2 regions of the Humibacter sp. genome follow, and region 1 is predicted to be linked to the other one. Evidence: predicted binding sites of a transcription regulator. Region 1 holds the regulator's gene; the other holds the start of a gene.
What was found. Region 1 encodes LexA, which represses DNA repair genes until DNA is damaged. Its sites were predicted from a motif close to TCGAACANNTGTTCGA; they were not measured.
Positions count from the first base shown of each region.

Region 2: ACTHNC_RS10925 (DUF222 domain-containing protein) is a predicted target of LexA. The motif match lies at 3,851-3,866, and genes of this name have one in related genera.

Region 1 is NZ_JBQCIE010000138.1:16,719-28,625, reverse strand. It holds gene hflX (GTPase HflX) at 1-88, shown strand, start outside; gene ACTHNC_RS18210 (methylenetetrahydrofolate reductase) at 358-1,449, shown strand; gene metE (5-methyltetrahydropteroyltriglutamate--homocysteine S-methyltransferase) at 1,446-3,779, shown strand; gene ACTHNC_RS18200 (SRPBCC family protein) at 3,809-4,258, opposite strand; gene lexA (transcriptional repressor LexA) at 4,268-4,909, opposite strand; gene ACTHNC_RS18190 (LysM peptidoglycan-binding domain-containing protein) at 5,294-5,656, shown strand; gene ACTHNC_RS18185 (histidinol-phosphate transaminase) at 5,679-6,800, shown strand; gene hisB (imidazoleglycerol-phosphate dehydratase HisB) at 6,811-7,413, shown strand; gene hisH (imidazole glycerol phosphate synthase subunit HisH) at 7,410-8,069, shown strand; gene priA (bifunctional 1-(5-phosphoribosyl)-5-((5-phosphoribosylamino)methylideneamino)imidazole-4-carboxamide isomerase/phosphoribosylanthranilate isomerase PriA) at 8,124-8,870, shown strand; gene ACTHNC_RS18165 (SseB family protein) at 8,857-9,651, shown strand; gene ACTHNC_RS18160 (DUF1844 domain-containing protein) at 9,664-10,053, opposite strand; gene infC (translation initiation factor IF-3) at 10,414-11,013, shown strand; gene rpmI (50S ribosomal protein L35) at 11,013-11,207, shown strand; gene rplT (50S ribosomal protein L20) at 11,239-11,622, shown strand; gene ACTHNC_RS18140 (TrmH family RNA methyltransferase) at 11,851-11,907, shown strand, end outside.
Region 2 is NZ_JBQCIE010000092.1:208,868-220,774, reverse strand. It holds gene ACTHNC_RS10940 (nitrite/sulfite reductase) at 1-487, opposite strand, end outside; gene ACTHNC_RS10935 (sirohydrochlorin chelatase) at 743-1,435, opposite strand; gene ACTHNC_RS10930 (universal stress protein) at 1,442-1,987, opposite strand; gene ACTHNC_RS10925 (DUF222 domain-containing protein) at 2,096-3,742, opposite strand; gene ACTHNC_RS10920 (DNA topoisomerase IB) at 3,897-4,940, opposite strand; gene prpB (methylisocitrate lyase) at 5,077-5,970, shown strand; gene ACTHNC_RS10910 (CoA transferase subunit A) at 6,171-6,941, shown strand; gene ACTHNC_RS10905 (CoA transferase subunit B) at 6,944-7,579, shown strand; gene ACTHNC_RS10900 (DUF6789 family protein) at 7,613-8,056, opposite strand; gene ACTHNC_RS10895 (alcohol dehydrogenase catalytic domain-containing protein) at 8,053-9,240, opposite strand; gene ACTHNC_RS10890 (hypothetical protein) at 9,376-9,639, shown strand; gene ACTHNC_RS10885 (response regulator transcription factor) at 9,736-10,404, shown strand; gene ACTHNC_RS10880 (sensor histidine kinase) at 10,443-11,411, shown strand; gene ACTHNC_RS10875 (FAD:protein FMN transferase) at 11,359-11,907, opposite strand, start outside.

The sequences.
Region 1 (11,907 bases):
CACCCGGGTCACCGCGAAGGTCGCACCCGAGTTCGTGCCCGTCTTCGAGCCGTTCCGCGCTGAGCCGGTGGTCGCCGGCGCACACTGACAGAGCCGCCGCCCAGCCCGTGGGCGGTCGTGTAGCGCTGCGTAACACGCGCCACCCGTTCCTGGCGCGCTTTGTTACTGTGATCGCATTGTTCGTCGAGCACGGCCGAAACCGGTCGGTTCGACTGGAGCGACAGCCGAGCCCGGCACCCGCCCCGAACCGCATGTCAGAGCGGCCGCCTCACTCGTGGTCGCAAGCGATGCGGTGCGGATGCCTTCGGCCACCACCTGCGATCGATCGCCTCCGCGCCGCCCGAGTTGGGAGCCGCCATGAGTGCACAGCACCTCAACGACGGTTCGCCGATCCCGCCTTCTGCTGGAAACACTCGTTCCGACGACACTCACTGTCCGGTCGGAACGCCCTTCTCGTTCGAGCTCTACCCGCCGCGCAATGAGGCTGCTGCACGCGCCCTGCCGCGCACCATCCAGCGTCTCGCCGCCGTGGCGCCACGCTTCATCTCGGTCACCTACGGCGCCGGCGGGTCCTCTCACGCGTCCTCGCTCGACGTGGTGAGGCACATCACGCAGAGCACTCCGGTGCCGGCCATGGCGCACCTCACGTGCGTCGGGTCGTCCCACGAGCAGGCCGGGCGCATGATCCGGGAGTTCCTGAGCGCCGGCGTCACCCGATTCCTCGCCGTGCGTGGCGACCCGCCGGTCGGCGCACCGGCGGATGAACCGCTCGGTGATCTGCACAGCGCATCGGAGCTGGTGCAGCTGATCCACCGCATTCAGGCCGAGCACGCTCCGTACCGCGAGATACCGATGCCCGGCTTGACCCACGCGAGCGCGGTGGGAAGGCGCGAGAAGGTCACGATCGCTGTCGCGGCGTTCCTGAACGGACACCCGCGTTCTCGTTCGGTCGAGCAGGACATCGACACCCTGCTGGCCAAACAGGCCCAGGGAGCGAACCTCGCGATCACCCAGTTGTTCTTCCACGCGGAGGACTACTTCGCCTTCGTCGATCGTGCTCGCCGCGCCGGCGTCACACTGCCGATCCTGCCCGGGATCATGCCGGTCACCTCGCCCGCGCGACTCCGCCGCATTCTCGAACTGAGCGGCGAGGATCTCCCCAGCGAGCTCAGCATCCGCCTCGAGGTCGAACCCACCGACGATGGCAGACGTGAGATCGGCATCCAGCATGCCGCGCAACTTGCCGAGCGGCTCGTCGCGGGCGGTGCACCAGGCATCCATCTCTGCACGTTCAACCAGCCGCAGACGTCGCTCGCCGTTCTCGAGCGGTGCGGCCTGATCGACTCCTCGGCGCTCGAAGAGGATTCCGCCGTCCAGGCGAGCGTCGAAACAGCCCCGACAACGACCACACCACTCCAGCAGGCCAGCAAACAGAAGGAAAACGCATGACCTCCTCCACCTTCCCGACCGGCACGATCGTCGGATACCCGCGCATCGGCCGTCGCCGCGAGCTCAAGAAGGCCGTCGAGGCGTTCTGGGCGGGCATGATCACCGCGGACGAACTCGAGACGACGGCCGCCGAGCTGCGTCGTGCGACTCGTGCTCGGCTGGCGCAGCTCGGACTCGGCAAGAGCGACTCCGCGATCCCCGAGACCTTCAGCTACTACGACCAGGTACTCGACGCCGCGGTCACCCTCGGCGCCGTTCCCACGCGGTTCGCCGGGCTGCAGGATGCTGAAGGCCGCGTCGACCTCGCCGGCTACTTCACGATCGCCCGTGGCGCAGGCGAGGATGCCCCGCTGGAGATGACCAAGTGGTTCGACTCGAACTATCACTACCTGGTGCCCGAGATCGGCCCTGACACGCGGTTCAGGCTGGCATCCGATCGGCTCGTTCGTGAGTTCGAGGAGGCCAACGCCGATGGATACCTCACTCGTCCGGTCATCGTGGGACCCGTCACGTTCCTGGCGCTCAGCAAGCCGGCCGAGGGCTCTCCGGAGGGCTTCCGGCCGCTGTCGCGCCTCGCGGATCTGCTCCCGGTGTACGCCCGGCTTCTCTCCGAGCTGAAGGCAGCAGGCGCCGAGTGGGTCCAGCTGGACGAGCCCGCCCTCGTGAGCGAGAGCCTTGACGACGCCCGAGCCGACGTGCTCCAGGCCGCGCGCAGTGCATACGAGACGCTGGGCGGCGCGTCCGACCGGCCGAGCCTGTTCGTGGCGGCGCCGTACGGCAGCCTCGACGACGCCCTTCCCGTGCTCGCCGCCACGAACGTCGAGGCGATCTCGCTGGACCTCGTGCGCGGCAGCATCCCCTCCGGGCTGGATGCCGGCACCAAGGCCGCCCTGCGCGGCAAGACCGTAGTCGGCGGCGTGATCGATGGCCACAACGTCTGGCGCGGCGACCTCGAGGCCGCGTTCGGCGCGCTCGAGTCGCTGCTGGCGCTGTCGCCCAACCTCGCTGCATCCACCTCGACCTCGCTCCTGCACGTGCCGCACGATGTCGACGACGAGACGGCGCTGGATGCTCGGCTGAAGTCCTGGCTCGCGTTCGCCGACCAGAAGGTCGGGCAGGTCGCCACGCTGGCACGTGGCCTGGAAGACGGACACGAGGCGATCCAGGAGGAGCTGGCGCAGGCATCCGCAGCCCTCGCCGACCGGCTCGGTGCGCCCGGGGTGCGCGACGGAGCGGTGCGCGCTCGCGCCGAGGTGCTCACCGACGCCGACTTCCGGCGCGGCGACTACGCCGCCCGCCTGGCCGCCCAGGACGCCGCACTCGGCCTCCCGCTGCTGCCGACGACCACGATCGGCTCGTTCCCGCAGACCGGTGACATCCGTCGGGCCCGTGCCCAGTTCGCGAAGGGCGTCATCACCGAGGCGGAGTACCTCGGGCTCATGCAGGCCGAGATCAAGCGCGTCGTCGAACTCCAGGAGGAGATCGGCATCGACGTCATCGTGCACGGCGAGCCGGAGCGCAACGACATGGTGCAGTACTTCGCGGAGAACCTCGACGGCTTCGCCGTGACGCAGAACGGCTGGGTGCAGTCATACGGAAGCCGGTGCACGAGGCCGTCGATCCTCTGGGGTGACGTGTCGCGCCCGAAGCCGATCACGGTGGAGTGGTCAACCTTCACGCAGTCGCTCACGGAGAAGCCGGTGAAGGGGATGCTCACCGGTCCGGTCACGATCCTCGCGTGGTCGTTCGTGCGCGACGATCAGCCGCTCGGAGACACGGCGAGGCAGGTGGCGCTCGCGCTCCGCGACGAGATCGCCGACCTCGAGACGGCGGGCATCCGCATCGTGCAGGTCGACGAGCCTGCGCTGCGCGAGCTCCTGCCGCTCAAGAAGAAGGACCAGCCGGACTACCTCCACTGGTCGGTCGGCTCGTTCCGTCTCGCCACGAGCGGGGTCGGCGATGCGACGCAGATCCACACGCACCTGTGCTACTCGGAGTTCGGCGTCGTGATCGATGCGATCCGCAACCTGGACGCCGACGTGACCAGCATCGAGGCCGCGCGCAGCCGCATGGAGGTGGTCGACGACATCAAGGCCAGCGGATTCGACCACGGAATCGGACCCGGTGTGTACGACATCCACTCGCCGCGCGTGCCATCGGTGGCTGAGGTCACAGAACTCCTCGAGAAGGCACTGGGCGGCATCCCGGAGCGGCAGGTGTGGGTGAACCCCGACTGTGGGCTGAAGACGCGCGGGTACGACGAGACCGTGGCCTCGCTGAAGAACATCATCGAGGCCACGCAGGCGGTTCGCGAGAAGCAGCCGGCGTAGCTCGGTACGGCGGATGCCTGTGGCTGTTATCAGCACTGGGCATCCGCCGCGAGCACCCGGTCGAGCTTCGCGAACGTGCGACGCCAGCCCTGGGCGTAGTCGTGCTTGGAAGCACCGCGCAGTTCGCCGTGCACGAATCGCATCGCCGTGCCCTTCTCGCGCGGCTCGAACCCGACGGTCACGCGTGACACGACGCCCGGTTCGCTCCGCCAGCCCCAGGTGAACTCGAGCGCGACCATGGGCTCGACGCGCAGGTATTCACCACTGCTGGTGTGCGCGTCTCCGTCCGGGTCCTGGAACGAGATCTCGAACCGGCCGCCCTCGCGCACCTCGAGGTGCGCCGACGTCACGACGCCGTCGGGCTGCGAGCCCCACCATCTCCGCACGACGTCCGGATCGGTCCAGGCGCGCCACACCTTCTCCTGAGCGGCATCGAAGTGATGCTCGATCCGGATCGACGCAAGCGTCGCATCGCCCATGGGCGATGGTCAGACCGCTCGCAGCACGGCGACTACCTTGCCGACCACATCGGCGAAGTCGCCGAGGATCGGTTCGTACGCCGAGTTGCGCGGCAGCAGCCAGGTGTGGCCGTCGCGCTGGCGGAACACCTTGACGGTCGCCTCTCCGTCGAGCATCGCCGCGACGATGTCTCCGTTCTCAGCCGTCTTCTGCTGCCGCACGACGACCCAGTCGCCGTCGCAGATCGCCGCGTCGATCATCGACTCGCCCTGCACCTTCAGCATGAACAGCTCGCCGTTGCCGACGAGCTGTCGGGGCAGAGGGAACACCTCCTCGACCTGCTGCTCGGCCGTGATCGGGACACCCGCGGCGATGCGGCCCACCATGGGGACCATGGTGGCGTCGCCGACGGGAATCGAGGTCTCGAAGTCCGTCGCCGCCTCGGCGCGGCCCGTGCTCTCCGGCAGATCGATCAGCACCTCGAGCGCCCGGGGACGGTTGGGGTCGCGACGCAGGTACCCGCTGAGCTCGAGCTGACCCAGCTGATGCGCCACGCTGGAAAGCGATGCGAGACCGACCGCATCGCCGATCTCGCGCATGCTCGGCGGATACCCCCGCTGACTGACCGAGCGCTGGATCACCTCGAGGATCGCGCGCTGCTTGTCGCTCAGGCTCTTCCGTCGTCGCGTGCGCGGCTTCTCCGTGGCGGCGCGGCCGCTCCGGGCGCCTGAGACGGCGGCTCCTTGCTGTGCGTCATCGACGTCGGTCAACGTGCTCTCCTCTCTCGTTGGCGAGTGTGCTCGCGGCTCCGCCGCTCGCCATTCCCAATCGCCTTGGTGATGGATGCGAGCATCCGTCACCAAGCCTCAATCGAATGTCAGTGGTGCGTGGTGTAGTTCCTGATGATCGAAACTCTATCCGGGTTTCGCTCCGGATCGGCGATTCTGTTCGAGCGTGTTGATAACTCGACCGGCACAGATCCGAACATACCGTTGAAATCGGAGAAGATCGAAGATAGATTCGGAACACGGGTTCGACACTGAAGGGAGACGGTCATGACGACCATCGCACTCGCGCACTCGACGCGGAGCCGTTCGGCACACGTGCGCACCCGCCTCACTCGTCGGGGCCGTGTCGTACTGTCAGCGCTGATCGTGCTGCCGGTCCTGGTGGGTGGCGGCGCTCTGCTGGCCAGCAGCGGCGCCATGGCGGGCATCGAGTCATCTGCCGCGTCGTTCCACCATCTGACGGTGCAGCCGGGCGAGTCGCTGTGGAGCATCGCGCAGCGTGTGGCTCCGCACAGCGATCCGCGCGACGTGGTCGCCGCATTCGTCGATCTGAACGGACTCTCGTCGAGCATGGTGCAGGCGGGGGAGCAGCTCGCCATCCCGCATGAGTTCGACGGCTCGAACCGGTGAGCGGCCGCCCTAGCATTGACGGGTGATCTCGTTCTCCGACCTCCCTCTCCGCGATGACCTGCGCGGCAAGTCCCCGTACGGCGCGCCGCAGGCGCCCGTGCCCGTGGCGCTGAACGTCAACGAGAACACGCATCCGATCCCGGATGACGTCGTCGCGGACATCCTGGAGTCCGTCGGAGCTGCGCTGAAGGGCGCGAACCGCTATCCGGACCGGGAGTTCCTCGAGCTACGCGAGGCGCTGGCCCGTTACCTGGGGCACGGCCTCGACGCCTCGAACATCTGGGCGGCGAACGGTTCCAACGAGGTGCTCCAGCAGATCCTGCAGGCGTTCGGCGGCCCCGGGCGCAGCGCTCTCGGGTTCGCCCCGACCTACTCGATGTACCCGCTGCTCGCCTCCGGGACGGGAACGGCGTGGATCGCCGCCGATCGAGCACCGGACTTCACGGTGGCGCCGGACCACGCGGCCGCCGCGGTCCAGGAGCACCGTCCGGATGTCGTCATCCTGTGCGCGCCGAACAACCCCACCGGCACCCCGCTGGGGCTGGATGTCGTCGAAGCCGTCTATGACGCCACCGACGGCGTGGTGGTCGTCGACGAGGCGTACGAGGAGTTCATGCCACGGGACGCACCCAGTGCGCTGACGCTTCTCCCCGGACGCGAGCGGCTCATCGTCTCCCGCACGATGAGCAAGGCGTTCGCGTTCGCCGGTGTACGGCTCGGCTACCTCGCCGCTGACCCGGCCGTCGCCGACGCGCTTCGGCTCGTGCGGCTGCCCTACCACCTGTCCGTGCTCACACAGGCCGCGGCGGTAGCGGCGTTGCGGCACTCCGACGAGATGCTCGCAACGGTGCACGACATCGTGCGGCAACGAGACCGGATCGCATCCCGGCTCGCGGAACTGGGATTCGTCGTGCACGACTCCGGCAGCAACTTCGTGCTGTTCGGCGGCGTCGACGATCCTCACGCGACATTCCTCGCCCTCAAGGAGCGGGGAATCCTCGTGCGCGATGTCGGCATACCGCACCACCTGCGTGTGAGTGCCGGTACGGAGGCCGAAACCAGCGTCTTCCTCGACGCCATGGCCGAGTTGGCTGCCGCACCCGCTGCCCGGGCGTCGGCGAGTGCGGCTACCTCGCTCAATTAGGCTTGACGGCATGACCAGCCGCACCGCGAGCATCCGCCGCGAGACCAGCGAGTCGAGCATCGAGCTGTCGCTCGATCTGGACGGCACGGGCAGCAGTAGCGTGCACACCACGGTACCGTTCTACGATCACCTGCTCACCGCGTTCGCCAAGCACTCGCTCACCGATCTGACGGTGCGAGCGAAGGGCGACATCGAGATCGACGTGCACCACACGGTAGAAGACGTCGGAATCGTGCTCGGTCTCGCGATCAGGGATGCCCTTGGCGACAAGTCCGGCATCTCCCGCTACGGCGACGCCACCGTACCGCTCGACGAGGCACTCGTGCAGGCGGTCGTCGACGTCTCGGGCCGTCCTTATCTGGTGCACACGGGCGAGCCGGACGGCTTCGAGCACCACCTGATCGGCGGCCACTTCACCGGGTCGATGGTGCGGCACGTCTTCGAGGCCATCGCGTTCAACGCCGCACTGACGGTGCACGTTCGCGTGCTGTCGGGCCGCGACCCGCACCACATCGCTGAGGCGGAGTTCAAGGCGTTCGCGCGCGCGTTCCGGCAGGCGAAGGCGCTCGACCCGCTCGTGCAGGGCATCCCGTCGACCAAGGGCGCGTTGTGACGAATGCGGGCGGAGGTCCCTCCGTCGTCGTGCTCGACTACGGCTCCGGCAACGTTCACTCGGCGGCCAAGGCGCTCGAGGCCGTCGGGGCACACGTGACGCTGACCAGTGACCGGCAGGCCGCGATGGATGCCGACGGGCTGGTGGTACCGGGCGTCGGCGCCTTCAAGGCGGTCGTCGATCAGCTGAAGGCGGTGCACGGCGCCGAGATCATCGACCGGCGCCTGGCCGGCGGACGTCCAGTGCTCGGCATCTGCGTGGGCATGCAGGTGCTGTTCGAGCACGGCGTCGAGCACGGTCACGATGCGGAGGGTCTCGGCGAGTGGCCCGGGACCGTCGAGCGGTTGGAGTCCGACGTTCTGCCTCACATGGGCTGGAACACTGTGGATGCTCCCGCCGACTCCGTGCTCTTCGACGGCGTGCGCGACGAGCGCTTCTACTTCGTGCACTCCTACGCTGCCCAGCGCTGGGAGCTAGAGCCGTCGGGCCCGTTCGCCGCCGCGAAGCTCACCTGGGCCGACCACGGCAGCCGATTCCTCGCCGCCATCGAGAACGGCCCCCTGTCGGCCACCCAGTTCCACCCGGAGAAGTCGGGTCAGGCCGGCATGCGACTCTTGAGCAACTGGGTGCGGAGCCTGCCCGTACTGGCCGCCTGACTCACGGCATCCGACCGCCTTCCGTCATCGTCACCGAAAGAGCACAGCCACTTCATGAGCCCCATCAGCGACACCCCCGAACTCGTTCTCCTCCCCGCTGTCGACATCGCCGACGGCAAGGCGGTGCGCCTGACGCAGGGCGAGGCGGGAAGTGAGACCAGCTACGGCGATCCGGTCGACGCCGCGCAGGAGTGGGTCGAGCAGGGCGCCGAGTGGATCCACCTGGTCGACCTCGACGCGGCGTTCGGCCGCGGCCACAACCGGGACGTGCTCAAGGCCGTGATGCGATCCAGACGCGACGTGAAGATCGAGCTTTCCGGCGGCATTCGTGACGACGCATCGCTGGAGCACGCGCTCGAGCTCGGCGCGAGGCGTGTGAACCTCGGCACGGCGGCGCTGGAGAACCCGCAGTGGGCATCCGATGTGATCTCGCGATATGGCGAGGCGATCGCCGTCGGCCTCGACGTTCGCGGAACGACTCTCGCCGCACGCGGCTGGACGCAGGACGGCGGCGACCTGTGGGAGGTGCTCGCACAGCTCGAAGACGCAGGATGCGCCCGCTATGTCGTCACGGACGTCACGAAGGACGGCACCCTGCGCGGCCCCAACCTCGAGCTGCTGCGCCAGGTCACGGAGCGCACCGACCGTCCGGTGGTCGCGTCGGGCGGCGTCTCCAGCCTCGACGACATCATCGCCCTCCGCGAGCTCGTGCCACTCGGTGTGGAGGGCGCGATCATCGGCAAGGCGCTCTACTCCGGCGCTTTCACGCTCCCGGAGGCGCTGGACGTTGCCGGACGCTGAGCGCTCCCGCCACCTCTTCGGCTCGACGGACCGAGCGGACTCGGCCGGCCTGCCCTGGGAGGGGCGCTCCTTCGACCAGGGCCCTGCGTCGACGGATGACGGTTCGGCGGATCCTGGTCTGCTCGCCGCTCTGACCGGGTTCGCGCAAGGGACCGCCGGCGAGACGGCCGTCGTCGAGGCGGTCCGCGCTGCGCGCCTGCTCGTGCCTCTTCTCGCTCACGCGGGCGAGGTCGGGGAGACCCCGGACGGACACCTCGTCGACAAGACGCAGGAGCTGTCCATCGCCACCGTGCGGGCACCGGATGGCCGAGCCGTGCTGCCCGCCTTCTCCTCGGTGCGGACCATGTCGGCCTGGAACACGCTGGCGCGCCCGGTCCCTGCCGCGGGCCCCCGGGTCGCGCTGGCTGCGGCGAGCGAGCAGACGGAGCTCGTGGTGATCGACCCGACGACTCCCACCGAGTTCGTGCTCCGTCGCCCCGCCGTGAAGGCACTGGCCACGGGGGAGCCGTGGACGCCGCCGTGGCAGGACGATGCCGTGCTCGTCGCGTTCACGCAGGCATCCCTGAACGAGCAAGCGGTACAGGCGGTGAACCTCTCGGCCGGAGACCCGACCGCCCGCCTGCACGGCCCGGAGGTCGAGGTGGTCCTCGCACTGCGTCCCGGCCTCGACCGGGGTGCGCTGGATGCCGTCGTGGCGCGCGTCACCTCCGCTTGGGCCGCGTCCGCGCTCATCGCCGATCGCGTCGACTCGATGACGCTTCGCCTGCGCTCAGTCGCCTGACGGTAGCGCGGCTCAGTTCACGGGGCCGGTGTACTTCTCGCCGGGTCCCGAGCCCGGTGCATCCGGGATGACGGATGCCTCGCGGAACGCGAGCTGCAGACTGCGTAGCCCGTCGCGCAGGCTGCGCGCGTGCTGGTCGCCGATGTGCTGCGCGCTGGCCGTGACCAGACCGGCCAGAGCGTCGATGAGTTTGCGAGCCTCGTCCAGATCCGTCTGAGCATCCGGGTCATCCGCCAGTCCGCACTTCACGGCCGCAGCGCTCATCAGGTGCACAGCAGTGGTCGTGATCACTTCGACGGCCGGCACATCCGCGATGTCCCGTGTGGCCTCAGCGAGTGCTGCGGCTTCGGCCTGCAGCACGTCGTCGCCTGAGTCGAATCGGTGGACGTGCTGATCGGACATGAGGCCTCCGCGGCGAATCGACGGGTGTGAGCGTGGCGGCCGATTCGGCTTGTGACCCGGGCGTCTGCTAAGCTGTGTCGGGCTTTCGGAGCATGATGCCCCGAGAGGAAAAGTGGAGACTCTCCCACCCGCGATGACCGCTTCATCAGGTTACCGGGTCGTTACGCACTCCGCTTCACGCGACGAAAGTCGTTGAGGCTGACGAAAAGGGTGCGGGATGCGCGGCCGTGCGCGAGCACGGATCGCACGTGTGTGAGACCTCTGCCGACCACCTACGGCGCCGCCGCAGGTGCCGTTCACAGCAATGTTCGATCAGAGGAGACACGCATCAGCGATCCCCGTACCAATGACCGTATCCGCGTGCCAGAGGTCCGCCTCGTCGGCCCAGGCGGAGAGCAGATCGGCGTCGTCAAGATCGAGGTCGCCATCCGTCTCGCGCAGGAAGCAGACATGGACCTCGTCGAGGTGGCTCCGAACTCGAAGCCTCCCGTGGCCAAGATCATGGATTACGGCAAGTTCAAGTACGAGGCTGCGCAGAAGGCCAAAGAGGCCAGGCGCAACCAGGCGAACACCGTGCTGAAAGAGGTGCGGTTCCGCCTCAAGATCGACAAACACGACTACGAGACGAAGCGCAAGCGCGCCGAGGGATTCCTCAAGTCCGGCGACAAGGTCAAGGCCATGATCCTGTTCCGCGGGCGTGAGCAGTCCCGACCCGAGCAGGGCGTGCGCTTGCTGCAGCGATTCGCCGAGGATGTCGCGGAGTTCGGTTCCGTGGAATCGACCCCGACCATCGACGGTCGCAACATGGTCATGGTCATCGGCCCCTTGAAGAACAAGTCAGAGGCCAAGGCCGAGGCCAACGCACAACGTGCCGCCAACCGGGCGCGCTCCCAGCAGCAACGATCCGGCGAGACGGCCACCGAGGCGGAGACCGAATCCGCCACCGATGAGGAGAAATAATGCCCAAGCAGAAGACCCACTCCGGGGCCAAGAAGCGTTTCAAGCTCACCGGCAGCGGCAAGGTGATGAAGCAGCAGGCCGGCATGCGCCACCACCTGGAGCTCAAGACGAGCCGTCGTACGCGCCGTCTGAACCAGGATCAGGTGCTTCCGAACGTCGACGCCAAGGTCGCCAAGAAGCTCCTCGGCAAGTAAGCCGACACGACGCGTAAAGGAATTACGAACAATGGCAAGAGTGAAGAGGGCCGTCAACGCCCACAAGAAGCGTCGGGTCATCCTCGAGCGCGCCGAGGGCTACCGCGGCCAGCGGTCGCGCCTCTACCGCAAGGCCAAGGAGCAGGTCACCCACTCGCTGGTCTACAGCTACCGTGACCGTCGTGCCCGCAAGGGAGACTTCCGTCGTCTGTGGATCCAGCGCATCAACGCCGCGAGCCGTCAGAACGGCCTCACCTACAACCGGTTCATCCAGGGCCTGAACCTGGCCGGTGTCGAGGTGGACCGTCGCATCCTGGCCGAGTTGGCCGTGAACGAGCCCGCGACCTTCGCGGCCCTGGTCGAGACCGCCAAGAAGGCGCTCCCCGCCGACACGTCGGCCCCCAACGCCGCCTAAAACAACACAGCACGGCCCGGCTCCTTCAGGAGCCGGGCCGTTCCGCATTTCTCATACCCAAAGAGCACGTGCGACGCCTCTGAAACGCGCGGCAGCGACGGACGTCACTTTCCGGGGGCTGGCATCGGGTCTGGCGGGAGCCGCGCGAAGCGCGGCTCGGGCATGTCCCCGGAAAGTGACGTCCGCCGCTGCCGCGAAGCGAACCCAGTCACCAGCTAGGCTGAGCGCGTGCTCGACAACCCTCGGTCCCCAAGGGTCCGTGCCGTCGCCAAGCTCGCGAAGAAG
Region 2 (11,907 bases), on a different contig from region 1:
CGACCTCTTCGAGTCGGCGCCAGATCTCGGGCACGCTCTCGATCTCGACCCAGTGCAGCTGCACGTTCTGCCGATCGCTGATGTCGGCCGTGTTCCGCGCGTGGTCGCGGGAGAGCTCGCCGATCGTGCGCACCTGCTCGGTGGTCAGCACACCACCGTCGGTGCGGATGCGCATCATGAAGTAGCGATCTTCGAGCTCCTCGGGCTCGAGCGTCGCCGTCTTCCCGCCGTCGATGCCCTGCCGGCGCTGGGTATAGAGGCCCCACCACCGGAACCTGCCGTGCAGGTCGGTGGACTCGATGCTGTCGAACCCGTTCTTCGCGTAGATCGTCTCGATGCGCTCCCGCACGTTGAGTCCGTCGTCAGCGCGCTTGAGCACCTCGGTCGGGTTCAGTGGTTCTGATCCGTCGACCTTCCACTGCCCGTTCGGGGTGCCGGCCCGCGGCGGGCGTACCCGGCGCGCCGGTCGTGATTCCACTGACGTCATGCTCACCTCGCTGGAGTCGGTCCGGCGACGGTTGCGCACGATGACGGCGCACAGGATGACGGTGCTGGATGTCCGGACCGGCGTTCACGCTACGTGCGGCCTGAGCGGAGTGCGACCGTCGCCGCAACAGCGGTACACGCAGCGTCATAGTTCGTGACGTGCTTGCGCAGGAGCGGCATTGCTCATATGAGCATCCGGGTCTGTGCAGGCTGTTCGGGAGTTCAGGCTGTTCGCGAGCTCAGGCTGTTCGGGAGCTCAGACGAGTGCCGCGGCGCGGTCCAGCACGATGTCGATCAGCTCTTGAGGTGTCGACTCCGGTGTGAGCAGCGGTGCGGCCACGAGGTCCGCTCCCGCCTGCTGTGCGAGGTCGGCGAAATATCCGGGGGCAAGGAGGTAGGTGGCGACCGCGACCGGTACCTCCGGATTCCGGTCGCGCGCGGAGGCGACGGCCTCGGCCAGGGGAGGCTGCACGGCGGAGATGAACCCGACGTCGACGGAGCTCTCCAGCACGTCGGCGAGCATCGCGCCCGTGCGCAGGCAATCGGCGACGGCTCGTTCGTCACTGGAGCCGGCAGCGGCGAGCACCACGGATGTGCCCGGCGCATATCCTGCTTCGCGAAGACGGCGGGCGAGCACGTCGACCAACCGGTCGTCGGGCCCAAGTGCCGGAGCGACGGTCGCCGGCAGTGCTGCCCGATCGGCGCTTTCGGCGAGGTCGACGTACACGTGATACCCGGCCGAGAGCAGCAGCGGCACGATGACGGCTCGATCGGCGGTGTCCGCGACGCTGGCGAGCGCTGAGTCGACGTCTGGCTGCTCCACGTCGACGTGGCATTCGATCACCGGAACGTCGAGCGATGCCGCGACGCGGTCCACGAGCATCCGTACCGCGGTTCGTCCGGCAAGGGAGGAGGTGCCGTGCGATGCGGCGAGGACTGCGGTGTGCACCGGTGGCTATACCTCCCAGGGAAGCGGCTCGTCGTGGGCGACCGGGTCGAGCGGGATGACGATCACCGGGTGATGCTGTCGGTGAGCGAGGTGCACGGCGACCGATCCGTTGAAGAACTCGTGCGCCGTCGTCCGCAGCCCGCGTTTGCGGGTGCCGACGACGATGGCCAGGGCGTTCACCTCGTGCGCCAGCCTAGCCAGTTCGTGAGCCGGGTCTCCGGCCAGTGCTCGCAGGCTCCACCGGATGTCGGAATTCGCCAGGAGCGCCGTGACGTGTTCCGCCAGTCTCGGGTCGAACTCCTCCGTCACGGAGTCGGCCGAATCCGGATCGATGGGGAACGCGGACACCGTGCCGTCGGCGTTGCGCTTCGCCGTGTATCTCGTGGTGTCGACGTTCGCCAGAACGAGTTCGGCGCTCAGCATCCGAGCGAAGCGAATTGCCTCGATCAGCACGGTGTCGGACGCCGCATCGCCGGACTCGTTCGCCATGACGCCTACGACGAGCACGTGTTCTCGTGCGGAAGGTTGTTCTCGTGCAGCAGGTTCGGACATCCTCGACCGCCTCTCCCACGTCTTCAGAATGCGCCGCCAGCCGGATGCCGGCAATAGGGTTGCGCGGCCGGAGTACACGCTCCGAGAGCGCACTCGGGTAAGTGTGCCTCACGTGCGCGCGACCAGAGCCGCAGGCGGTGGGGCCGCCGTTCGTCCGCTGGCCGTCATGCAGCGTCGGAGTGTCCGGCGTCGATGATGGAGCCATGCCGCCGACTTCGAACGGAGTTCGATGGGGACGCGTTCCGGATCCACCGAAGCCGGCGGAATCAGCAGGTACCTCGTTCCGCCGGGTGACGTATCGCGTTCGATCTTCCATCCCTTGTTGTGAAGCAGAAGATGATGGAACTTGCATAGCAGAACGCCGTCGGCGACATCAGTACGCCCGTGATCTTTGGACCACGTGTTGTTGTGATGCGCCTCGCACGCCCATGCTGGGCTCTCGCACTCGGGCCAGAAGCATCCGCCGTCGCGCGCCCGAAGGGCCGTCCGCTGCTTTGCGGAGAAGAGTCGCTGTTCCCGGCCGAGATCGAGCGGATTCCCGCAACTGTCGACGATCAACGCCTGGGAGCCCGCGTCGCACAGACGAGCTTCCACGACGCCCAACGGGATCGCGTCGTCGCTTCCCTCGAGGTGCCCGATGCCATCGGCGATGCCGGATGGTGACTCGTCGTCGCGCGTGACCAATACACGCACCGCAGGACGATGAGTGCGGAATGTCGTAGATTCATCGCACTCGGCGCCGCATCGCAGCACCTCGAGCATGGTGTCGAACGCGAGCTGCTCGTTCGTGCGCGGGTCGTCCAGGAGCTTGTCCGCCTGGGCTCGCTCCTCCGCAGAGATGAATCGCGGGCCGCCGCGACGTGGACTGAGCGCAACGTCCAACACCTGTGTGGCGAAAACTCCCGAATCGTCGTCGAAGACGACGTAAGCGGTCAACTGACCCTCGTTGTTCCGGCGCATGATCCACGACCGGTTGTCGTAACGCCTCTGCCAACGTTCCTCGACGCCCGCCGGGTCGATCTCGTCGCGCAGCCGTCGCGCGGTGCGGAAGAGCTCATCGACGTGCATGGTTCGAGCCTCGTCGAGCATCTCTACGGCCGCTGCACGGAGCGTTTCCGAATCGCACGTCGGGCTCGGGCCGCCGAGGCCCCGGACGATCGCGTCGCCCGAGGCGGGAGCGATGACACCCGCCCCGACGGCCGAGGTCACCGGATGATTCCACGGCAGGGCGGCCGATGCCTTCGGTGCATCACCGCCCTCTCCGCCAGCACCGGCGACAGCGCCGGAGTCATCACCAGTCGGGGAGTCGTCGCTTCGGCTCGTGGCGCCACCGGGTGCCATGAGCAGCAGTTGCTCTGCCGCGTCGGCCTCTCCCATCGCCCCACCGAGGCGAACCTGTCGCGCGGCCTCACCCCGGCTGGAGCCGGTGATCGACTGAACGAAGCCGACGGCATTGCGATGCCCATTCCGCTGCGCGAGACCTGCCTGCCCCTGAGACCGTTCGGAGCGCTTGGCGGCGACTCCCGCGGCCACCGTGATGATCGTGTCGAACTCCGCGCGACCTCGTGCCGCGTCCGACATCAGCCGTGAAAGCGCGTCGTCATCGAGTGCTGTGATCTGCTGCACAAGCGATGGCACCTCACCCTGGTGCTGGTCTGGGCTCGCTAACGGTGGAAGCAGGTTCGCGGCAGAGCGCTGCAGAACGGAACACGCGCATTGCGTGGCTTCTTCGAGGCGCTCGACCGTTGAGGACATGCGTCCATACTATCTCGATTAATCGAACATAACAACGAGTGTTGATGGATTCAGAACGCGCTACTTGTGGACGGAGAGTCATAAGATCCGGACAGTGTGGGCTATTAATCGAAGATAAGTACGAATATGATTGAAGTGTTCAACATCCAACCCATCACCCGAGCAACGTGCACAGCGCCGCCTCGGGCGCGCCCTTCAGTGACAGCAGCTCCCCGTCGCGATACCGATCGAGTACCCGTGGATCGATGTAGCTCGCTCGGGCCACGGCAGGGGTGTTTCCGAGGGCTTCCGCTGCGGCGTTGACGGCGGCGCGGGCTGCGGCGTCCCGTTCGCGCTTCGTGCGCTGCGGGCCGACCTCGGCGAGGGCCGAAGCCGCGACGATCGTGCCGCGCAGGGTGCGGAAGTCCTTGGCGGTGGCATCCACTCCGGTGCGCAGACGGATGTAGTCGTTGACCTCTCCGGTGGTGAGCGCGTGCCAGCCGGAGGTGCGCCAGGCGATCGCCCTGCCCGTGGGGCGGCGCGCCCGGATGACGTCGCCGAGAAAGCGGGCGAGTTCGGCGTCCACCACCCGCGATTCGAATCGCTGACCGCTCTTGGAGGGGAAGTGCAGCGCGATCTCGTCGTCCTGCACGACCACGTCGCGGCACTGCAGCGTGGTGAGGCCGCGGCTGCCGTAGCGGCGCAGGTACTCCTCGCTGCCGATGCGGAGCGACACGCGGTCGATCACCCGGAACGCGGCGGCCAGCGCACGTTCATGGCCGAACCCCTCGCGCTTCAGGTCGCGAGTGACTGCGCGGCGCGCGGCAGGGAGCGCGCGGGCGAGCAGGAGGGCGCGGTCGAACTTGGCGGCATCGCGCTGCTTGCGCCAGTCCTCGTGGTAGAGGTACTGACGGCGTCCCGCATCGTCGGTGCCGACGGCTTGGATGTGTCCGCGCTCGTCCGTGCTGATCCACACCTCCTGCCACGCCGGTGGGATCGCGAGCGCGAGGATGCGGTCCAACTGGTGCCGATCGGTGAGGTGGCGTCCTCTGGCATCCACGAATCGAGGCGGGTCCGCGTTCACGCGATGGATGCCCGGCCCGTTCGGATCGCTCCGCTTCAGCCGCGCGCGCCGCACGACGGCGGCCGTGTCGGCGGTGGAGGCGACGGCGGATGCCCGATCGGCGCTGTCGTGCATTGCCTGATCCTCCGCCGTCATGCGGGCGATGTTAATCGGGTCGGGATGGCGCGTGGAGACGTTGACAGCGCAGGCTGTTACGTTCGAGGGGAAGCGCCGGCGATGGCGCGATGGCGCGCCGGGCGAGGCGCGACGGATGACGCGAAAGGCCGCATCGATGCTGTACTCAGGCAAGAGCCCCGCCGACAAGCGAGCGGATCTGCGGGCCGCGCTCGCTACCGGCAGGCTTCTGCGCTTCCCCGGTGCGTTCAACCCCCTCAGCGCGCGCCTCATCGAGCGCAAGGGCTTCGACGGCGTCTACATCTCCGGCGCGGTGCTCGCCGCCGATCTCGGGCTCCCCGACATCGGCCTGACGACGCTCACCGAGGTGGCCGGTCGCGCGAGGCAGATCGCGCGCATGACGGATCTGCCCGCCCTGGTCGACGCGGACACCGGTTTCGGGGAGCCGATGAACGTCGCACGCACCGTGCAGGAGCTGGAGGATGCCGGCCTCGCCGGCCTGCACATCGAAGACCAGGTGAACCCCAAGCGGTGCGGTCACCTCGATGGCAAGCAGGTGGTGGACGAGCAGACGGCATTGCAACGCATCCGAGCGGCGGTGGATGCCCGCAGGGACCCGAACTTCCTCGTCATGGCGCGAACGGACATCCGTGCGGTCGACGGCCTCCAGGCCGCGATCGACCGGGCGAAAGCCCTGGTGGATGCAGGTGCAGACGCGATCTTCCCCGAAGCGATGACGACGTTGGAGGAGTTCGCCGCCGTCCGCGCCGCGGTCGACGTGCCGTTGCTCGCGAACATGACGGAGTTCGGCAAGAGCGAGCTGTTCACGGTGCAGCAGCTCGCCGACGTGGGCATGAACCTCGTGATCTGGCCGGTGTCACTGCTGCGCCTGGCGATGGGTGCCGCCGTGCGCGGCCTCGACGAGCTGAACGAGAACGGGTCGCTCACCGGCAAGCTCGGCGACATGCAGCACCGTTCCGAGCTGTACGACCTGATCGACTACGAGGGCTACAACCGCTTCGACTCATCGGTCTTCGACTTCACGCTCTGAGCTTCGACCTGCCGATCGGCTTTGGTCGTGCCATGGTGGAGGTGAGCGCCTGCGGCCCGTCACGAAGCGGACCCCAGGCACATGTGAATCCCCGGGCGGTGCATCCCCAGAAGGGACTGCGCGAACCCTTCAGCAGGCAAGGAGGCCGGCATGCATGACCATCGGACGTTCCCGAATCGAAGCGCGGAGGTGATCGCGCCGTGATTGACAAGGTGGTCGGTTCTGCGGCCGAGGCGGTCGCCGACATTCCGAGTGGCGCGAGCCTGGCGGTCGGCGGGTTCGGGTTGTGCGGCATCCCGATGGTGCTGATCAACGCACTCCTGGAGTCCGGCGTCGACGAGTTGAGCGTCGTGTCGAACAACTGCGGCGTGGATGACTGGGGTCTCGGCGTACTGCTCGCCGCGCACCGCATCCGCAAGATGACGTCGTCGTATGTGGGCGAGAACAAGGAGTTCGAGCGACAGTTCCTGTCCGGCGAGCTCGAGCTGGAGCTGACACCGCAGGGAACGCTGGCCGAGAAGCTGCGGGCGGGCGGTTCAGGGATCGCCGCGTTCTTCACGCAGACCGGCGTCGGCACCCAGGTGGCGGAGGGCGGTCTGCCTCGCCGATATCACCAGGACGGGAGTGTCGCGGTGGCGTCGCCGGTGAAGCCCGTGCAGTCCTTCACCGTGAACGGTGTGGAGAAGGAGTTCGTGCTCGAGGAGGCGATCACCACGGACTTCTCGCTGGTGCACGCGAAGCTGGCAGACCGGCACGGGAACCTGGTGTTCCACGAGTCCGCCCGCAACTTCTCCCCGCTGGCGGCGATGGCCGGTCGGGTCTGCGCCGCGCAGGTGGAGCAGGTGGTGGATGCCGGCGCCATCGACCCCGATATGGTGCACCTTCCAGGCATCTACGTCGACCGGGTCGTGGTCGTCGGTCCGGATGTCGAGAAGCGCGTTGAGCGACGCACGGTGCGGAAGGCGGCCTGAGCATGGGGCTGAGCAGGGAGCAGATGGCCGCCCGCGCGGCACTGGAGCTGCCGGATGGCGCGTACGTGAATCTGGGGATCGGGTTGCCCACCCTGGTGCCGAACTACGTGCCCGAGGGCGTGACGGTGGTGTTGCAGTCCGAGAACGGCATCCTCGGCGTGGGACCGTATCCCACGGAGGAGAACGTGGACCCGGATCTGATCAACGCCGGCAAGGAGACCGTGACGTTGAACCCGGGTGCGGCGTTCTTCGACTCGGGTCTGAGCTTCGGGATGATCCGTGGCGGCAAGATCGACGCCGCGATCCTGGGCGCGATGCAGGTGTCGGTCACGGGCGACCTGGCGAACTGGATGATTCCCGGCAAGATGGTCAAGGGCCCCGGCGGCGCGATGGACCTGGTGCACGGGGCCCGCAAGGTGATCGTGCTGATGGAGCACGTGGCGAAGGACGGCTCCCCGAAGATCGTCAACCAGTGCACGCTGCCCTTGACCGGCAAGGGCGTGGTGGACCGGATCATCACCGACCTCGCCGTCATCGACGTCACCGACAGCGGACTCGTGCTCCGAGAACTCGCCCCCGACGTCACCGTCGAGCAGGTCACCGCCGCTATCGAACCACCGCTGCAGATCGCGGTGTGACGACGGCGTCAGCTGGCGCGGGTTTCGACGAGTTCAAGTGGTGAGCCGACGACGAAGGGCGAAGCCGAGCACGCTTCCGAACACGAGGTGCGCGGCGAACATGGTGCCGACCCGGCGCCGGTCGTCGCGGTGAGCGGGCGGAAGGATGCCCATGAGCGGCAGCCATCCTTCGTAGCCGACCAGCCAGACGAGCGCGCCGTAACCCGTGCCGGTCGTCACTCCTTGCATGATGCGGGGCAGCGCGACCCCGTACCCGATCGAAGCGGCGGTCCCGTCGCCGAAGTGAGCGACGGCGGCGAGCACGCGGTTCTCGCGCTCCGGAATGTCGGGCAGGAACGCATCCACGATGAGCTGCGGCGGCTGGCGGTCGATGGTCTTCACCTTGTACGCGATGCCGAGCACGGCGCTCATCGCGGCCGTCGCGGCGAGCCCCGCGCCGATGCCCCTTGCGACGTTCGCCAGAACGGTGTTGTTCATGAGGCCATCTCCGGGTGCAGAACGACCTTGATGCAGCCGTCCTTCTTGTCGCGGAACGTCTCGTACAGCTCCGGCGCATCCTCCAGCGGCGCGTCGTGGGTCACGAGGTCCTCCGTCCCCAACGGGTCTTCAGGGTCTTCGACGAGCGGAAGGATGTCGTCCCGCCAGGTCTGCACGTTGCCCTGGCCCATGCGCAGCTCGACCTGTTTGTCGAAGAGCTGCATGAGCGGCAGCGGGTCGGCTGCACCCGCGTAGACGCCGCCGAGCGACAGGGTCCCGCCGCGCCGGACGGCGTCTATCGCCAATCTCAGTGCGGCGAGCCGGTCCACTCCGGTGGTCGTCATGAGCCTCTTGGCGAGTGCGTCGGGGAGGATCCCCGCCGCCGACTGTGCGAGCGACGCTGCCGGACTCCCGTGTGCCTCCATGCCGACCGCGTCGACGACGGCATCCGGGCCGCGCCCGTCTGTGGCCTCGCGAAGCCAGTCCGCGACATCCTCGCTTAGGTCGAAGGTGTCGATGCCGTGCCGCTCGGCCATGGCTCGGCGCTCCGGCACCGGCTCGACCGCGACGACGCGGTGGCCCCGGAGCCGGGCGATGCGTGAGACGAACTGGCCGACGGGTCCGAGGCCGATGACGCCGAGCACGCCGTCTGGCGGAAGGCCCGCGTACTCGACCGCCTGCCACGCCGTGGGAAGGATGTCGCTGAGGAACAGGTACCGTACGTCGGGCAACTCGTTCCCCACCTTCAGTGCGTTGTAGTCGGCCAGCTGCACGCGCATCCGCTCCGCCTGTCCACCGGGAACGGAGCCATACAGCTCGGTGTACCCGTAGAGGCTGGCGCCTGTTCCGTGCTCGTGGTTCTGCGTGGTCTCGCACTGGCTCGTGAGTCCCCTGACGCACATGAAGCAGTCCCCGCACGCGATGACGAACGGCACGACGATCCGGTCCCCGACGGCGACGCGGTGCACGTCGGATCCGACCTCCTCGACGATCCCCATCGGCTCGTGTCCGAGCACGTCGCCGGGGGAGAGGAACGGCCCGAGCACATCGAAGAGGTGCAGATCGGAACCGCAGATCGCGGTCGAGGTGACGCGCACGATGGCATCCGTCGGTGCCTCGATGATCGGATCGGGTACGTCGACGACCTCGACTCGCTTCGTGGACTGCCAGGTGAGAGCTCGCATCCTCCATCGCTACGCCCCGGCCGACGCGTGCAGAACGGGTCGCCAGCGGGTTGCGATCGTGATATGCGCGCAACCCCTTGATGCCCCTCGGCGCTCGCGGGAGCCTTGCGCCGATCGCGAGGGGAAGGATGCGGCATGCGCGACGAGAGGAACATCGAGCGGCAGACCTCGTACAGCCCGTCGAGCGAGCGAGAGACGGAGGTGCGCCAGCACGAGTCGCCGAAGGGCGACGAGGCGCTGAACGACCCGGACATCGACAAGTCCGCCGTGAAGGCGGGGCCTGGCGAGGGCGGTCCGGACGACGCCGGCGACGTCGAAGCACCACCTGACGAGGTCGGCGACATCGACGACGTGATGCGCCGAGGGGAACGCGGCCTGCACGACGGAAGCGAGGGCTGACCGAAAAGCCTGAGGCAGACATCCACTGGCTCGGAATGCGGTACCAGGCTGCCGCGCGGCGTGCGCTGGCCCGTCGCAGTGTGATGTGCTTCTGACATGCCCTACGATCCGCGCCCTGGCATCCTGTACGTCGAGGATGACCGCGAGATCGCGGGCATGGTCATCGAGGTGCTATCCGAGACGTACGACGTCGACCATGTCACCGACGGCGAGACGGCACTGCGACACGCGTTGCTGGAGAACTACGACGCCCTTGTCGTCGATCGGAGGCTCCCGGGGTCCGATGGGGTCGACCTCGTGCGCGCGGTGCGGAAGGCGCAGATCACCACGCCGATCCTGCTGCTGACGGCCCTGGATGCCACGCGGGATCGCGTCGAGGGCCTGGATGCCGGCGCCAACGACTACCTCGTCAAGCCGTTCGACTTCGACGAGCTTCTGGCGCGGCTGCGAGCACTCCGGCGCGGATTCCGCGCGGAGGGACAGCGACGTTACGTGGCGGACTGGCTGTACGTGCCCGACTCGCAGGCCATGTACTCGCAGGGCGGCTCGCGCGTCGCGTTGACCACCACCGAGAACGCCCTGCTGAAGCTGCTCACCGACAGTCCGGAGCACGTGTTCACCCGTGAGGAGATCCTCGCATCCGTCTTTCCGGGCGGCGAGAGTCCCGGTTCCGTCGACACGTACGTGCACTTCATCAGGCGCAAGACGGCGAGAGAGGTCATCGAGACCGTTCGAGCGCGCGGATACCGGGCCGGTTCGACATGAGCGACGATCAACGGCGCGCACGGAGAGCCTCGCTCTCCGTGGGGCTCTTCGTCGGCGTCGCCTCCGCGGTGATCATCGCGGCGGGCGTCGGCATCCTGCTCGCGGTCATCCTCGCCACCGGCCGGCACGAGGGCGGCCCGGGCGCTCCGGGTGGCCCACCGGATGGGCGACGCTTCGTGGGCGACAGCTTCGTCGTCGACGTGGACCGCGTGCTGCCCTGGGTGATCGGCCTCGGCATCGTCGGAGTCGCACTGCTCGCCGTCGTCGGCTGGCTGGCCGCACGCCGCGCCTCGCGGCCACTGTCGGATGCCCTGACCCTGCAACGACATTTCGTCGCCGACGCGAGCCACGAGCTGCGCACGCCGCTGACGGCCCTGAGCAGTCGCATCCAGCTGCTGCAACGCCGCCACGACCGCGGACAGCCGATCGATGAAACCCTGGTGGAACTGCGCCGCGACGTCGGCGCCATGACGGCGCTCCTCACCGATCTGCTGCTCACCGCTGAGGGGGCAGCCGTCGCGCCCGAACGACCGGTGCTCGTGGCGGACGCCGTCCGGCAGGCGATCGACGCGATGGAGCCCTTGGCTGAGGATGCCGATGTGCGGCTCGCCGCCGACATCGAATCGGATGTCGCGGTGGAGGTCCCTGCGACGACGATCGCCCGGGTGGTCATCGCCCTGATCGACAATGCGGTGCAGCACGCGCCCGCGCAGACCGCCGTGACCGTGCAGGTCGGGAGGCAGGACGCGTTCGCGACTGTGCGGGTTCGGGACGAGGGCGGCGGTATCCGGGGCATCGACCCTGACCGCGTGTTCGACAGGTTCGCCCGCTCCGGCGAGACGGGCAGACGGCGCGGCTTCGGCATCGGCCTCGCCCTCGTTCGGCAGGTCGCTACTCGCTACGGGGGCAGCGTGGACGTCGAGCTGACCTCTCCCGAAGGAACGGTATTCCTGCTCAGGCTGCCGGCGGCAGGTGCGGAACGGAAGCGGACCCGCCCAACGTCGTGAGCTCGACTCCACGCGCGAACCGTCGCACACCGCCGGTGGGGGAGACGACGAGGCCCGACTGCACTCGTGGCGCCGTGATCCACGAGAGGTCGTGGAATCCGGCGATCACGGCCGTGGTCGCCCACAGGTCCGCGTCCGTGGCACCGTCGGCCACGATGGTCGCTGAGGCCACGGAGAGCGCAGGCGAGCCGGTGCGTGGATCGACGATGTGAGATCCACGCTCGGCCGTGCCGGACGTGGCGACCGCTCCCGTACGCACTTCCACGGTCGCGACCACCTCGCCGGCTCTCCGCGGATCGGCGATGCCCACGCCCCACGACCAGTCCGAGCCGGGAGCCGTGTACAGCTGCATGTCGCCGCCCACACCCAGCCCCACTGCCTGCACGCCGGCGCGGCCGAGCAGCGGGCGCAAGGCTCGCTCGGTCGCTGTCTCGATCGCCCAGCCCTTGACGTACCCGGTGGGATCGAACCAGCCCTGATGCCAGGCATCGAAGAG